Regions from separate parts of the Trichormus variabilis 0441 genome, predicted to be linked through region 1. Evidence: predicted binding sites of a transcription regulator. Region 1 holds the regulator's gene; the other holds the start of a gene.
What was found. The regulator NtcA, encoded in region 1, controls nitrogen genes in cyanobacteria. The targets are predictions, from matches to a motif close to TNTGTANNNNNNNNTACANA.
Positions count from the first base shown of each region.

Region 2: glnA (type I glutamate--ammonia ligase) is a predicted target of NtcA. The motif match lies at 2,275-2,294, and genes of this name have one in related genera.

Region 1 is NZ_CP047242.1:5,407,060-5,411,053, forward strand. Features, by position in the region: gene GSQ19_RS22250 (DUF3084 domain-containing protein) at 1-1,328, opposite strand, end outside; gene ntcA (global nitrogen regulator NtcA) at 1,656-2,327, opposite strand; gene fabI (enoyl-ACP reductase FabI) at 3,007-3,783, shown strand; gene hisB (imidazoleglycerol-phosphate dehydratase HisB) at 3,926-3,994, shown strand, end outside.
Region 2 is NZ_CP047242.1:1,487,187-1,491,180, reverse strand. Features, by position in the region: gene GSQ19_RS05900 (class I SAM-dependent methyltransferase) at 1-104, opposite strand, end outside; gene gifA (glutamine synthetase inactivation factor IF7A) at 360-563, shown strand; gene glnA (type I glutamate--ammonia ligase) at 726-2,150, opposite strand; gene apcB (allophycocyanin subunit beta) at 2,510-3,019, shown strand; gene GSQ19_RS05880 (M61 family metallopeptidase) at 3,514-3,994, opposite strand, start outside.

The DNA of each region.
Region 1 (3,994 bases):
CCTTCAACAATTCCTGCATTTCTAGCACGAAATTGGGAAGCAGAAATTAATAAATCTAATCGTTGTCGTAACTGATAAGAGGTCATACTGCGAGGATCGGCTGTAGTTGTAGCCAAAACTTCACTTCCAGAAAATACCAGCACATTTCTGGCTGTATCAGCAAAAAATTCTATCTGGTTTTCTCCTCTGACGTAATTACCTGCTGAGAATATTCTGACTACGTATTCTCGACCATCATTAATTTGCTGAATCAGCTGCTCAATTCTATCTGGGGTGATGCGTAGCAGTTCTATATTTGCCGAGTTTGACCCAGGTTCGCTTAATTCTAAACTGGCGTTGCGGTTAGCTTCTTGCAGTAGTTGGAGGATTATCTGACGTGTAGCCGCTACCTGATTAGTCCGAACAACAGCAGAGGCCAAAACTTGACCGCGAACTAATGCTAGTTTGCCTAAACGTAAGTCGCGGTATGACTGATAATATTTTTCTAGTCGCGCCACTTCCTGCTCTAAATAGTCCTGTTGTGTTTCTAATTCTTTAAGCCTTGATTCTCGCTTGGCAATTACCTCTTCTCGCTGTGTAATTTCCAAGTTACGGTTTTGAATTAGTTTATCCAGTTGGGAGATTTTCAGGTCGCGCTGTTGTAGTGCTTGTTGACGGTTAGCTAGTTCTCTGTCGCGTTGTTCTATAGCTTGTTGACGGTTAGCTAGTTCTCTATCGCGTTGTTCTATGGCTTTTTTTGCTTCAGCATATAGCCTACGACGCTCCGTCTTGAGTTGTTCTACTGCCCCTTGTAAGGCTTGTCTTTGATTGTAAACGCTTTGTAGTTCAGCGATCGCTTTTTGATATTGTGTAACTACTTGTCCCAGTCGGCTTTGGGTGCGCTGGTATTGTGCTTGGGTTTGCGCTAAATCTTGCTGTGCTTTTAATTTTTCTTTTTTGGCTTGGTCGCGCTGAGTTTCTGCTTGTCTTTTGTCGGTTCTGGTGGTTTCTAGCTCTTGATTAACTTTATTGCGCTCAATTTCTACCTGAGTTTTTTGCTCTTCTGCGACTTTAAGCTGTTCTCGTTTTTGCCTGAGGTCTTTTTGAATATCTTCTAACTCAAAAACCCCTTTCCGCAGTCCTTCATCAGCAATAAATAAAATTGCCAGGGTAGTTGCTGAAATCAGTCCTCCCGTCAAAATTGTCACCAGTACAGCCGTATTTTTGGGGCGTAGATTAAACAGAGAGAGGCGTGCTTTGCCAACTCTTGTGCCGATGCGATCGCCAACAGTGGCAATTACACCTCCCAAAATTAAAATTGCTGCTATGAGGATGTACCCAGTGGTCATCTTCAGCTACCCAATTGAGTCCAGATACAGCCTACTACTTTCAATCATTATTTGTGGAGAATGGGAGGGTGGCAATAGCTGAAGTTACTCAAGATTTTCGATTTACTTCTAACTATGGGTGTCATTGAAAAAAATATAACACGTACCACCTCTCATTATTCCAATTGTTTAAAGAGTTCAGAAGGCAAGAGCCAAAATTCAGTATGGGTTCACCGTCACTTTGAGTTAAATAAACGGATTGAAGAAACCAACTAAATCTATAATGAGCAGGATTTAGCCTATGGTAATAATTAGCCACATTCTGAATTCTGACTCCTGTATTCTTCTTTAAGTGAACTGTCTGCTGAGAGTCACAGGTTTATGCACAGTAATCTTCTTTTTGTGGATGGAAATCATCTTTTTCTCCCGCAGATCCCCTAGTAGCCTAGTAACAGTAACGCGAGTAGAGCCAATTGCTTCGGCGATCGCCTGATGAGATAACTTTAAATCAATAGTGATTCCATCTGCACAAGGAACACCAAAATCACGACAGAGAATTAACAGAAAACTCACCAATCTCGACCCCATATCCCGGTGCGCTAAGGTCTCAATCATCATCTCTGTTTGCAGAATCCGCGAAGACAGACCCCGCAGCATCAACATCGATAACTCTGGATTTTCCTTAAGTGCTTGCTCAACTTGTTCAATTGGTGCAGAAAGCAATTCTACTGGAGTAAATGCCACCGCATGGTAAAACCTATCCGACTTGTTTCCTGTCAACAAAGACAGGACACCAAAAACGCTATTTTCCCGTAGTAGTGCTACTGTAATCTCTTCTCCTGCCTCGTACACCCTGGAAAGTTTCACAGCCCCTTTCAAAAGAAAGTAGACTCGTTCGGCAGGATCGCCAGGAAAAAAGATCGTTTTATTGCGTTCAAACGTTTCGACAACAGGAGGAAAAGCTCCGGTTGCCATCTGACGAAAAACATTTGCTAGGGCCTTATCTTGTGTCACGATCATCTCCCTTCCCCTACCCAATGCCGGAATAACAAAAAACTAAAAACTAATTACCTAAGAATACACCTGAAAAATCAATAAAGCACCGTTAACCTTTCTGTACTTTCCTATACTCAAACGTACAACTTTATGGTTATTTGTTCATAATGATACCCAAATTTTACTATTTTTAGCTAGCAGTTCTTGATAGATACTTCTACTTTCTCTAACCATCAGGTTTTTTGCAGAAAAAATTAAGTAATCTTGAAAATATCTTAAGAAATAACAAACATTTTATTCTAAAAAACGCCCTTAATAATCATCATTTTTGCTAACTATGTATAAAACAAAGATAAAGGGTTTGGATAAGGGTGTAGGGGTATGGGGGTGTAGGGGTGCAAATTTTTAAAACCCTTACACCCAGTCTCAACAAATAACTTGGTTGCGTAAGTCCTATCTTGGTTCAGGCAGGCTGTTCTTGAGTAAGGGGGGAAAAGAAAAATTCTGACCCTCTTTCCTCCCTGCCCTCCCCTGCCTCCCCTGCCTCCCTTGCCTCTCTTGCTCCCCTCCTGTCCCCTAAACATTCTTTCCAGTTAAACAGCAAGAAAATTCCCAACATAACTTGATTACCTCTTCTACTGGGTAGTGATTTCTGTCAAGCTGTACAAATGAATCGATCACATTAATGACAACAAAAATCTCTATGCTGAATCTGACTGGAAAAAATGCCTTAGTTACAGGTATCGCCAATAATCGTTCCATTGCCTGGGGGATTGCCCAACAACTGCACGCAGCTGGAGCCAACCTTGGTATTACTTATCTACCAGATGAACGTGGCAAATTTGAGAAGAAAGTTTCAGAACTCGTAGAACCCCTCAACCCCAGCTTATTCTTGCCTTGTAATGTTCAAAATGATGAACAAATTCAGTCTACTTTTGATACCATCCGCGATAAATGGGGCAGGTTAGATATTCTGATTCATTGTCTAGCCTTTGCTAACAGAGATGATTTGACTGGAGATTTTAGCCAAACATCCCGTGCTGGTTTTGCCACGGCTTTAGATATCAGCACTTTTTCACTGGTGCAGTTAAGTGGTGCGGCTAAACCTCTGATGACCGAAGGTGGTAGCATTATTACTTTGTCATATTTGGGTGGTGTCAGAGCTGTTCCTAACTACAACGTTATGGGAGTTGCTAAAGCGGGATTGGAAGCTAGTGTACGTTATCTAGCATCTGAACTCGGCTCTCAAAATATTCGCGTTAACGCCATTTCTGCTGGCCCCATCCGTACCTTGGCTTCTAGCGCCGTTGGTGGCATTTTAGATATGATTCACCATGTAGAACAAGTAGCGCCCTTACGTCGGACTGTGACTCAGCTAGAAGTTGGCAATACAGCCGCCTTCTTGGCTAGTGATTTAGCTAGTGGTATTACTGGTCAAGTCCTGTACGTAGATGCAGGATACGAAATCATGGGGATGTAATAAAATCTGGGTACTGGGTATTAGGGATTGGGGATTAGGTATGAGGAACAAACAAGGTGGAAAAAGAATGATTTTTTCACCACTTTTTCCTTATATGCCCAGTCCCCAATCCCCGATCCCCAATCCCCAATCCCTAGTCCCTATGCAAATCAGCGATTATCCCCAACTTAACTTATCCTCAGTCCCTCGGATTGCTTCAGTACATCGCATA
Region 2 (3,994 bases), 2.5 Mb from region 1:
ACTATGTCTTTTAACTGTGCGCTTAATGTTTTGTGAGCCAGGCCAAAGTAATTTTTACCCTGTTGAAGAGTTTGGTAAGTCAGCTTAGTCAAATTATTAGACATGACGATTGCTTAGGAATCCATTACTTTTAAAAATTTTATGTAAACAATTGTAACGAATAGTTCGTTTACTTGCGGAAAAAGTACTTTAAGCAATCCGTCATAGCTGCATTTAAATAGGTATAAGCACAATCAATAATTACAATAATATTAAAAATTGTAACAGATGCTCAATTTCGTAGCATAAGATACAGAATTTTCGCTATATTAATTATGTAAAGGGTCAAATCCAATTAATATCACTAGGAGGACTGTGGTATGTCTATTCAAGAAAAATCTCGTGCAATTATGATGCGCCAATATCAGCAAGTGAAGAATCGTCAACAATCCATGCTGATGCGTTCCGCACAAGAACTCGGTCTTCCTGCTGAAGAACTGTCCCACTATTGGAACCCAACTCAAGGAAAGATCGATCCCACCACCCGCACGATTTATGGTCGTAGTAATGCTTCGATGAGCTAAGTTTTACTCATGTTTAAGTCATGGTTGTTATTAGTGGAAGTAATTTCAACGATGAGTTACTTCCCCTAATGTACTTATACATAATTTTTACAGAAGACAAAAAACCACCCTTATGGGTGGCAATATTTTGACTCTCAGATATAAATTGCTAACAGGTGTTAATTAAACGTCGTAATAGATAGAGAACTCATAAGGATGAGGACGCAGTTGCATCTGTTTAACTTCGTTAGCGAGTTTGTAGTCAATCCAGTTTTGGATAAAGTCTTCGGTGAACACGCCTGTATCTGTTAAGAAAGCGTGGTCGTTTTCTAGTGCTTCCAATGCTAGCTCTAAAGAACCGGGTGTGGAAGGAACCTTTGCCAATTCTTCTGGAGAAAGTTCATAGATATTTTTATCTAATGGCTCACCAGGATGAATTTTGTTCTTGATACCATCGATACCAGCGCACAGCATGGCAGCAAATGCCAAATAAGGGTTAGAGGTAGCATCTGGACAACGGAACTCTAAACGCTTGGCTTTGGGGTTAGTGCCAGACAAAGGAATCCGGATGGAAGCAGAACGGTTACCTTGGGAGTAAGCCAAGTTAACTGGCGCTTCATAACCGGGAACTAGGCGTTTGTAGGAGTTGGTGCTGGGGTTGGTGATTGCCAACAGTGCTGGGGCGTGCTTGAGAAGACCACCAATGTAGTACAGTCCCATTTCACTTAAACCAGCATACTGGTCACCTGCAAAGAGGGGTTTACCATCCTTCCAGATAGATTGGTGACAGTGCATACCAGAACCGTTATCGCCAAAAATTGGTTTTGGCATGAAGGTGACGGTTTTGCCATATTTTTTGGCAACGTTCTTGATGACATATTTGTAAATCATCAGCCAGTCAGCAGCTTCGATTAACTTACCGAAGCGGAAACCAAGTTCGCACTGACCACCAGTAGCAACTTCGTGGTGATGTTTTTCGATGGGTACGCCTAATTTCGCCATCGTCAACAGCATTTCTGTGCGGATGTCTTGGAAAGAATCTGTGGGGGAAACAGGGAAATAACCCTCTTTAAAACGTGGTTTGTAAGCCAAGTTGGGTTTGTCTGCTGTACCTTCTTTACCAGAATTCCAAGCACCCTCTACAGAGTCGAGGAAGTAGTAACCTTCGTTAGCGGTTTGGGCAAAGCGGGCGCTATCGAAGATAAAAAATTCAGCTTCAGGGCCAAAAAATGCTGTATCACCAATGCCAGTGGCAACCAAATAATCAACTGCTTTTTGAGCAATAACCCGTGGACAACGGTTGTACCATTCTCCTGTACGTGGTTCTTTGATGCTACAAACAATACTTAGGGTTGGTACTTCCATGAATGGGTCGATCCAAGCAGTATTAGGATCGAGAACCATTGTCATGTCTGACTCGTTGATTGCTTTCCAACCCCGGATGCTGGAACCGTCAAAAGGTACGCCATCGGTGAAGGAGCTTTCATCGATTTGGTTTTGGTACAAGGTGAGGTGTTGCCAAGTACCTACAGTGTCGATGAACTTGAGGTCAATCAGCTCAATTTTTTCATCTTGAATTCTCTTCAAGACTTCTTGTGAGGTTGTCATTGTTACTCCTTCTCTGCCAATTTCTTAAATTCAAACCAGAATCTGCCAAAGCATCTAAACCCTACTGAGCGGAACAAAGTTGATGACACACCTGAAATATCCTAGATTCTAAACATTAGATGGTTTTGTAGTCTTTGTTACAGAACGTCTGGATTACAGGTAATATTAACCTTTCTTTCGACATCTGCACAAAAGGGAGAAAGTTAATCTCATAGGGGTCAACTTTGGCATAAAATCCTTAAGTAACAGATAGATTGTTTTTGTGCCGAATCTATTTTTAATAGCACAAAAATTTACTGGTGCGTAGTGCAACCAAATTAATATCAAACCATAGATAGCAAAGATTGGGAGAAGAAGGAATGCGCGATGCAGTAACAAGCTTAATTAAGAATTATGACGTAGCTGGTCGGTATTTTGACCGAAATGCGATCGATACCCTCAAAGATTATTTTGACAGTGGTACGGCTCGTGTCCAAGCAGCCGCCGCAATTAACTCCAATGCAGCTGCACTGGTCAAGCAAGCAGGTTCTAAGTTGTTTGAAGAGCTGCCAGAGTTAATTCGTCCTGGTGGTAATGCCTACACAACTCGTCGTCTAGCGGCTTGTTTACGGGATATGGATTACTACTTGCGCTACGCTACTTATGCGCTGGTTGCTGGTAATACCAATGTTTTAGATGAGCGGGTGCTGCAAGGCTTGCGGGAAACGTACAATTCTTTGGGTGTACCCATTGGCCCTACAGTTCGCGGTGTACAAATTCTCAAGGATTTGGTCAAGGAACAAGTTGCAAGTACAGGTATTGCCAACGCTGCTTTTGTTGAGGAGCCATTTGACCACATTACTCGTGAATTAAGCGAGCGAGATGTTTAAGAAGGCAGGGGGCAAAAGGCAGGAGGTATGATTTACAATCTGTTTTTTGTCTAGTTTTCGTTGTCTGGTTGATTTTCAATATCAAGAAACTGATTTCAAACAACGCACTTTGGCTGTATTGACAAGGTGCGTTTACTTTTTTAAGTATTACGTAATATCTTTCGAGTATAAATTCAGGTAAACAAAGATATAGCCGTAGCTAAAATAAAACCCTGACAATAAAAGGCTTTCAAGTCTGTCAACAGTCAACCATCAACAGTTATAAATTGAACATAAAAATTTACTCTAGATTTTAAGTAAATTAAATTGTGTAAAGTTTAGTAAAAAGTTATAAATAATATGTCCATTAATGAAATTTAAAATGAATCTGGAAAGGGGATGAGGGAGAGTTATCTGCCATAACTTGACTAATCTCCCTCACTTGTATAGGTTGTTTCTTTCCGCACCTGACTGTGAACTACAGGGAACACAAAAGAGTTATTGGTCTGTGGTTATCAACTAACAGTAGAGATGGCAGCACCTAACCACGCAGCAAAGTTTTCTTGCTGCGTTGCGTTAGGATTCTGTATCGCCAGTAGCTGATACTTAGTAGGACGTGGTGTTCCTAGCGTTACAGGATAGGTACGCAGTTCATCTTGGTGAAAAACTGTTACCTGGATAGTATCATTGGCTTGATAGTCTTTAAGGCGATCGCTCAATTGATGGGCTGTGATCTTGATACCCGCAATAGCCAGCAACTCATCACCTGCGTCAATTCCTGCCATTTGTGCAGGCGAACCAACCTCAACAAATTTAATCATCTCCCGACCATTTTCCGTGTTTACTTTCACCCCTAAGTAAGGTTCTTCTTCTCTCTCTGCTAGCAAATGCAAGCCAAAAGGTTCTAAGTACTGATTGAAGGGCAATTCTTCCGTGCCATCAATATAGCGTGCGAAGAAATCCGTCAAATCGACTCCAGCCACTGATTCGATCACC